Regions from separate parts of the Bacillus sp. ABR genome, predicted to be linked through region 1. Evidence: riboswitches for the same ligand, from Rfam matches in the RefSeq annotation. Region 1 holds a riboswitch; the other holds the start of a gene.
The links. A riboswitch is a leader RNA that binds a small molecule or an ion and turns the genes downstream of it on or off. The one in region 1 is predicted to bind S-adenosylmethionine.
Positions count from the first base shown of each region.

Region 2: linked by a shared signal. The riboswitch ahead of OIT90_RS00925 (5-methyltetrahydropteroyltriglutamate--homocysteine S-methyltransferase) and the one ahead of OIT90_RS15545 (methionine biosynthesis PLP-dependent protein) in region 1 are both predicted to bind S-adenosylmethionine.

Region 1 is NZ_JAOYSL010000005.1:24,733-29,194, reverse strand. Features, by position in the region: gene OIT90_RS15565 (hypothetical protein) at 1-48, shown strand, start outside; gene OIT90_RS15560 (GNAT family N-acetyltransferase) at 131-565, opposite strand; gene OIT90_RS15555 (YjcG family protein) at 572-1,087, opposite strand; gene OIT90_RS15550 (alpha/beta hydrolase) at 1,140-1,880, opposite strand; SAM riboswitch class I at 2,102-2,223, shown strand; gene OIT90_RS15545 (methionine biosynthesis PLP-dependent protein) at 2,302-3,420, shown strand; gene metC (cystathionine beta-lyase) at 3,417-4,462, shown strand, end outside.
Region 2 is NZ_JAOYSL010000001.1:200,806-205,267, forward strand. Features, by position in the region: gene OIT90_RS00920 (glycoside hydrolase family 1 protein) at 1-811, shown strand, start outside; gene OIT90_RS00925 (5-methyltetrahydropteroyltriglutamate--homocysteine S-methyltransferase) at 866-1,990, opposite strand; SAM riboswitch class I at 2,079-2,191, opposite strand; gene OIT90_RS00930 (gluconate:H+ symporter) at 2,274-3,593, opposite strand; gene OIT90_RS00935 (four-carbon acid sugar kinase family protein) at 3,644-4,462, opposite strand, start outside.

The DNA of each region.
Region 1 (4,462 bases):
ATGTTTATGGAGGAAGGAAAAGGCGTTCATATCAATACGTATATATAAATGATTGCGCTTTCTTCCATTGGCGAACGATAATGAAAAAGAAAAAGCCAGGGCATTTTGAATGCTCTGGCTTTTCTTTTGGTCAAACAGACAGTGTTTTTGTCATTTTGACATGGGTGATTCCAGCTTCTTCAAACGGTTCAGAAACCGCTTTGTAGCCTTTCTTTTCGTAGAAAGGAAGCGCATGGACTTGGGCATGCATCACCGCTTCTTTTGCTCCATTAGCAATTGCTTCTGTTTCTAGCGCCTCTAATAGCTTGAGGCCAAGGCCGAAGGAGCGCGCCTCTTTTAACACACAAATTCTTTCTAGCTTTGCCTTTGATCCCTCAATGATCCGCAGTCTAGCGGCCGCCTGAGGCTTTTTGTCATCATTGTAAATGACAAAATGGGTGGCTTTGTCCTCTAGTTCATCTATTTCGATCTCTACTGGAACTTCTTGTTCTTTGACGAATACTTCTTTTCGAACGTAATATGCATCTTCTCGTTGTGTTTGTTCTGTTGCGATGACTGTTTTCAAATGTCTTTAACCCTCTTCTCCTAAAATAAATGTTTCATAGACGGTCCAAGATCCGTTTTCTAATTGATATAAAAGGTGGAAGCGATCCACTGTTTCTTCATGGTCAATCTTTCTCAGCTTTAATGTGCCAAGTACGTCTGAATGCTCATCATCTGATAGTTTTTGAGCCACTGTGACATGCGGAACAAAGGCATATTCAGGTGTACCAGCCAGTGGCTCTGCGTACAATCTTTCATTGAGCGCCATGATGTCCTCGTTCGGTTCTACTTTCATATAAATGACGTTGTTTACAGGAGCGAATGAACTGAATTTTTTAATACGTAACGTAATAGGAGAAGCATTTTTTGCATAATCTCTTAACGTTGAGACGACCTCAGCCGCTTCTAGATCGGTTAATTCAAAAGGTGTTCTTAATGTTAAATGAGGCGGTATGAGTGCATAGTTCGGATCATAACGCTTCCGGTAAGAGTTCGCAATATCTTGCAATTTTTTTGATGGAAATATAACAACTCCGTATTTCATCATGTTCCCTCCTGAATAAGAAAGTATTTATTATTGTTTATTATAACAAAATTCAGTTGATTAACGAATATGGGAGCATTCTTTTTAACGAAGGCGCAATGAGCGGCTGCCAAAACGTCCATTTATGATCCCCTTCGAATGTCTCAAATAAATAATCCGCTCCAGATTGTTCAAGAAGGGCCTTTAAATCATCATTCGGCTGAACAAAATCAAGCACCTGGCCATCTGTTGTTTTCACAGCGGTTTCCTCCAGCCCAATTTGATGGATAATCGCATAATGAGAAAGGGCTGTCGACTGTTTGACGGCTTCTAGAACCGACTCGTCAACGTAAGGGGACTGCAAAATCAGCCCGCCAAATAAAGAAGGATAATCAATGGCTGTCATGAGGGAAATCGTCGCACCAAGTGAATCACCAATAAACGTACGTCCTGATCCAATTTGATAGGTTGGATAGTGTTCATCAATATAAGGAACCAGTTCATTGGCTAAAAAGCGTTTATACGCTTCAAACTTTGTGCCGTCTGGATGATACGTGTTCCGTCTTTCCGTAACATTTTCATAAGGGACACCAATGATAATCGAGCGTTCCATTTCTTTGTTCTGCATCAATTCTTCTGCCTGTCTGCCTATTTTGCCTAGGCGGAAATAATCATGACCATCCTGGGCAATGATGACATGATATGTATAAAGGGGGGAGTAATTGACTGGCAAATAGATCAAAATGGTCATGTCCGCCCCAAGTTCTTTTGACTGTAAGGTTTCTTCTTGAATGATTCCTGTTTTCTTCACCATAATCCATTCCTCCAGCTAACCAAATTCATCATAAAGTGAAACGTTTCCATTCATTGTAACACGAAAAACAGCGTTGTTCCTATATGCTAACATGCAATCAAACCGTATAACATCGATTCTGTTATAAAATACAGAAAATTTTAATTAATCATGACATTTCCCCTTGAAAAATGAGATTTAATGGGTTACAGTATTAAGAATTAGAACAGACAGACAACACATTCTTATCGTGAGAGGTGGAGGGACTGGCCCTTTGAAACCTCAGCAACCGGTATGCATCACTACATGTGATGTACCAAGGTGCTAAATCCAGCAAGCAGCTTTTTTGCTTGGAAGATAAGAGGAAGCGATTAAACCCCTTCTTCTTATGAAGAAGGGGTTTTCTGTTTTGAAATCAGATTTTTACTTAGGATGGTGTCAAATGACAGAACATGTGGAAACGAAATTAGCGCAGATTGGAAACCGTAGCGAAGAGGTGACTGGCACTGTCAGTCCTCCCGTTTACCTTTCGACAGCATACAGACATAGAGGTATAGGGGAATCTACAGGATTTGATTATATTCGAACGAAAAACCCAACAAGACAGCTCGTAGAGGATGCAATTGCTTCACTCGAAGAAGGGACGGCCGGTTTTGCCTTCAGTTCGGGAATGGCTGCGATTCAAACGATCATGGCTCTATTTGAAAGCGGAGATGAACTCATCGTCTCATCAGACCTATATGGCGGTACATACCGTTTGTTTGAAAACGAATGGAAAAAGTACGGCTTACGTTTTCTTTATGATGATTTTGCAGATGAAGACTGTTTACGCTCTAAAATCACGCCAAACACAAAAGCGGTCTTTATTGAAACACCGACAAATCCACTGATGCAGGAAGCAGATATTCAAAAAATAGCGAAGATTGCAAAAGAACATGGCGCTTTGGTGATTGTCGATAATACTTTTTACACACCAGTCTTGCAAAAGCCGATTACGCTTGGAGCGGACATTGTCATTCATAGCGCAACCAAATATTTAGGCGGACATAATGATGTTCTTGCAGGGCTTGTCGTGACAAAAGGAGAGCAGCTGTCTGAAGACATGTTCCAGCATCAAAACGCGATTGGAGCGGTTCTATCACCATTTGACTCATGGCTTTTAATGAGAGGAATGAAAACACTGGCTCTTAGAATGCGCCAGCACGAGGCAAATGCGAAGGAGCTGGCTGAGTTTTTAAAGAAACAGCCAGAAATTCAAGATGTGCTTTATCCAGGAAAGGGAGGCATGCTGTCATTTCGAGTAGCTAAAGAGGACTGGGTCAATCCATTTTTAAAGCAGCTAAAAACGATTTGTTTTGCTGAAAGCCTTGGCGGAGTCGAAAGCTTCATTACGTATCCTGCAACGCAAACGCACATGGATATCCCAGAAGAAATTCGCATTGCAAACGGTGTATGTAACAAGCTGCTCCGTTTCTCTGTTGGCATCGAGCATGTAGATGACCTGAAAGCAGACCTGAAACAGGCACTATCACAAGTAAAAGAGGAGGTACACGCCAAATGACCACACATGATTGGACACTCGAAACACAACTCGTTCATAATGCGTTTAAAACAGACCGTTCAACAGGTGCAGTCAGTGTACCGATTCAGCATGCATCCACCTTTCATCAAAGCAGCTTCGATGAATTTGGCCAATATGACTACTCGAGATCGGGAACTCCTACACGTCAAGCATTAGAGGATACGATTGCGGCGCTGGAAGGAGGAACGAGAGGGCTTGCCTTTGCATCAGGCATGGCTGCTATTTCAACCGCTTTTCTTCTATTATCAAAGGGAGATCACGTCCTTGTCACAAGAGATGTGTACGGCGGGACTTTCCGAATGATCACCCAAGTTCTGTCGAGATTTGGAATTGAGCATACCTTCGTGGATATGACGGATTTGAATGAAGTCAAAAGAGGCATTCAATCGAATACAAAGGTCATTTACATGGAAACACCGTCAAATCCAACACTAGGCATTACAGATATTGAAGGTGTCGTACAGATTGCGAAAGAGCATGACTGTTTGACATTCTTAGATAATACGTTTTTAACGCCTGCGCTTCAGCGTCCGCTGGACCTTGGTGTGGATGTTGTTCTGCACAGCGCAACGAAATTTTTAAGCGGCCACAGTGATGTGCTGTCAGGCTTAGCCGTGGTAAAAGATGAGAAGCTGGGAGAGGAACTCTATTCACTGCAAAACTCCTTCGGTGCGGTCCTTGGCGTGCAGGATTGCTGGCTCGTTTTAAGAGGGTTAAAAACCCTTCAGGTCAGATTAGAAAAAGCTAGTCAAACGGCCTTCGAGCTAGCTTCATTTCTTAAAGAACATCCTGCGGTCAAAAAAGTATACTACCCAGGCTTAGATGATCACCCGGGTGCAGATATTCAGCGAAAGCAGGCAAGCGGAGCAGGGGCTGTTCTCTCATTTGAACTAGAAAACCAAGCGGCAGTCAAAGAATTGGTGGATGCCGTCACATTACCTGTATTCGCCGTCAGCCTCGGCGCCGTCGAATCGATTTTGTCATATCCAGCCAAAATGTCACATGCAGCTATGCCAAAAGA
Region 2 (4,462 bases), on a different contig from region 1:
AGCAGCGCATCACCAATTTGTTGCAAGTGCTCTGGCTGTTAAAGCAGGACATGAAATCATTCCAGATGCAAAAATTGGCTGTATGATTGCAGCGATGACCACATACCCGTACAGCTCAAGACCAGAGGATATGTTTGCTGCAATTGAGCAAGACCGTAAAACATTGTTCTTCTCAGATGTACAGGCAAGAGGCTATTACCCAGGTTACATGAAACGTTATTTCCTTGAAAATGACATCAACATTGAGTTCCAAGACGGGGACGAAGACATTTTAAGAAACCATACAGTTGACTATATTGGCTTCAGTTATTATATGAGTTTTGTGACGAGTACAGATCCAAAGGTTCTTGAACAAGTTACTGGCGGTAACCTATTTGAAGGTGTGAAAAACCCTTATCTAGAAGCAAGTGATTGGGGCTGGCAAATTGATCCGAAAGGACTTCGTACAACACTGAATCAGCTGTATGACCGCTACCAAAAGCCTTTGTTTATCGTAGAAAATGGATTGGGTGCTGTCGATCAAGTAGAAGAAGACGGATCAATTCAAGACGATTACCGAATTGATTACCTCAGAAGCCATTTGCTAGAGGCGAGAGAAGCCATCGCAGACGGAGTAGACCTGATCGGTTATACAAGCTGGGGCCCAATTGACCTAGTCAGCGCATCAACGGCTGAAATGAAAAAACGCTACGGCTTCATTTATGTCGACCGTGATAACGAAGGAAACGGTACATTAGATAGAAAGAAAAAGAAAAGCTTCGATTGGTATAAACAAGTGATTGCGACTAATGGTGAACATTTGGATGCATAAAAGAAAAAGACAAACCGCTCATACTGCGGTTTGTCTTTTTTGTCCTTTGAGGGACTACGAAGTCCACACTTGATCAGCAATCTCAATCACATGACGCAGCTTTTCCCATTGCTGCTCTTCTGTTAACAGGTTGCCTTCCTCTGTTGAGGCGAATCCGCATTGTGGACTCAAACAAATTTGGTTAATGTCCACATATTGAGCCGCTTCCTCAATGCGTTTTTTAATCTGTTCAACTGGCTCAAGCTCACCGTATTTTGAAGTGACAAGGCCTAGTACGATTTGAAGGTTTGGGTTCTTCACATATCGAAGGGGCTCAAATCCGCCAGAACGATCGTCGTCGAATTCTAAAAAGAGACCATCAAGATCTAAGCCGGCGAAAATTGTTTCTGCCGCTGCTTCGTAACCACCTTCAGCTGCCCAAGTTGATTTAAAGTTACCGCGGCAAATGTGCATAGTAATCACCAAATCCTCTGGGCGATCAGCAACGGCTTCATTGATTGTCTTCGCAAACGACTCGCGAAGTTCATCTTCTTCACGGCCAAAGGCTTTGATTTGCTCGTGACCTTTTTCAGAAAAGAACACGGCCCATGCCGTATCATCCAGCTGCAAGTAGCGGCAGCCTGCATCATAAAAAGCACGGATGGCTTTCTTATACGCCTGTGCCACATCATGGTGGAATTCCTCTAAGCTGTCATACACTCCTTCTTCAAGCTTTCCACGGAAAAATAGCATATTCGGACTTGGAATCGTCATTTTAGCCGTATGATCACCAGCGATGCTGTGCAGGAAACGATAATCCTCCAGCATTGGATGATCTGTAAAATCGATCTTGCCTGTTACCTTGATACCTCTAGCTTTTGTCGTTGTGTTATGAAATTGAATGCCTTGATCTGCTTCAAATCCTTCAACCCCATCGAGTCCTTCCAGAAAGTCAAAATGCCACCATGCACGTCTGAACTCACCATCTGTGACAACCTCTAACCCAATTTCTTTTTGCTTCTCTACAATACGTGTAATTTCTTCGTTTTCAATTTGTCGGAGCTGCTCTGCTGTCAGCGTACCATCTGCTTTTTGCTTGCGTGCTTCCTTGATGCGCTCTGAACGAAGTAAACTTCCTACTTGATCTGCGCGGAATGGCGGTTTCGTTGTTTTCTTTCCAATGGTTTGTACTTGTGTCATGCTGAATCCCTTCTTTCTTCAGGTTAAAAAAACAAATAAAAAAGCTCTTCCTTGGATAAGGAAGAGCATCATATACTGTGAGAACTCTGCCTTATCTTCAAACAAGCATCTGCTTGCTTAAGGAATTAGCACCATTCTGTTCCTAGGAACAGCGGTTGCCGGGTTTCACAGGGCCAGTCCCTCCACCACTCTTAATAAGGTTACCTTTTGATTCAATTTTCTTAATAAACACAATTATTCAACCTTTTCGAGGAAAAGTCAATGGTTTTTACAATTTAATTTCCTACATGAACAAATCAGCAACAAGAACACCAGCAAGTCCGACAAGTGAAAGCACGGTGACCATCAATGTCCACGTTTTAAAGGTTTGAGCCATTGATAGGTTAAAGTATTCTTTATAAATCCAGAAACCCGCATCATTCACATGAGAGAACGTGATACTGCCGGCACCTGTTGCGATCACCATTAATTCAGGGCTGACACCCGTCAGGCCAATCAGTGGTGCAGAAATGCCAGCCGCCGTGAGACCGGCGACAGTCGCTGATCCTAAAGAGACACGAAGGACAGCAGCAATGAGCCAAGTCAGAAGCAGGGGAGAAAGTGTGCTTCCTTGCATAATCCCTGCAATATATTGATCGACGCCGCTATCAATGAGCACCTGTTTAAAGGCGCCTCCGCCCGCAATAATTAATAAAATCATAGCAATGGAGCCGATAGAATCCGTGATGGACTTCATCACGTCCTGCATGCTCTTTCCTCTTCCAAGCCCAAACGTGTAGATGGCAAGCAGCACTGAGATTAATAGTGCAATCGCCGGTTCGCCTAAAAACTCAGCGGTAGGCAGCAATGGGGAGGAAGGGAAGAAAATTTCTAGAAATGCTCTGAAAGTCATAAGCAATACAGGCAAAACAGCGGTGAAAATGCTAATGCCGAAGCTAGGCATTTCTTCTTCTGTGAATTCCTTTGGATTAAATAAGTTCTTTGGGATATGTGCGTGCAACTGGTCTTTTTTAAATAGTTTTGTAAACAGAAGTCCACCTACTAAAACAGCAGGAATCGCTAAAATAATCCCAACCAATAAGGTTTGTCCCATGTTTGCTTGAAAGACATTCGCAATGGCAGTCGGCCCTGGGTGAGGAGGGAGGAAGCCATGTGTGGTGATGAGAGCAGCGACAAGCGGCATGCCCACATACAGCACAGGAAGTCTTGCAGCCTGAGCGATCGTAAAGACTAATGGAATTAAAATAATGAATCCGGTTTCATAAAATAGAGCAATTCCAATCACAAATCCAGTCAGCATCGTCGCCCATTGGATTTTTCCGATGCCAAATCGGTCAATGAGTGTCATCGCGATACGCTGAGCACCGCCAGAATCAGCCATCAATTTCCCAAGCATCGCTCCAAAACCGAGAACGAGTGCCAGGTGTCCGAGCGTACTGCCAAGTCCTTTTTCGACGGAAGCAATCGCTTCTAGTGGTGTCATCCCTTCTAACACAGCAACAATTAAAGAGACAATAATCAAAGAAATGAAAGCGTTTAACTTAAAGACAACCATGAGTAAAAGCAATAACAAAACGCCAAGTCCAATAAACACTAACGACATGATCTTTCCTCCTTTGTGGTGCATAAGGGGGCGCAAACACCCCCTATGCCTTATCCTTCAAGTATGTCTACAGCTTCTTTTAACGTATCCTTTGACCCAACATTTCCCGGGAAAATCACATAAGACATGAAAGGGAATTTACTTTCTTCTCCTGTTTGCCAAACAGGGATCCCTGGTTTGATTTGACCTGCCACGGTCGCACGTCTCACGCTAAGACCTCTTGTCCCAATATCGCTGGAAGTAATTCCGCCTTTGGCAATGAGATACTTAGGACGAATGGTGAGGCGCTGGACAATACTTGTCACAGCATCACTAATCTGTACAGAGAGCTTTAATTCTTCCTCTTGGCGATCATCCCCAAGATCAAGCCGTTCTCTTCTTGTATAAACAGCCACAGATTGACCTGCTACCAACAGTGTTTCAGTTTGCTGGATGACGCGGTCAATTTCTTTGCGAAAGGCATCAGGCTCTAACACGAGGTGGGTATTAAATTCAATAAAAGCCATCTCTTTATTTTGCTCAAGCGCTTTTAATTGTTCTGTTGTTTTTTTCACATGAGAACCGATCATAATGAGACCACCATGAGGGCTTTCTTCTTGTATCAAGTCACCTCTTGTTAATAAGGCCTGATCCCCTATGCCGCCAAGTACTTTTGTGAGCGCCGCCGCACTTCTGATCATCAGCTGCTGTCCTGCTTGAATGGCTTCAATAAGAGCGATGACAAAGACTTTGACATCGTCATAGTCCACTGCGTTTACAACCACCTTTTTGAAATCCTTCACACCCATGAGCTGTTGTTTGATTTGATCGATGCGTAAAGCCCGCAGATCAGCTAACGAAATGTAGGTCGTGTTCTCTTTTGTGAACAA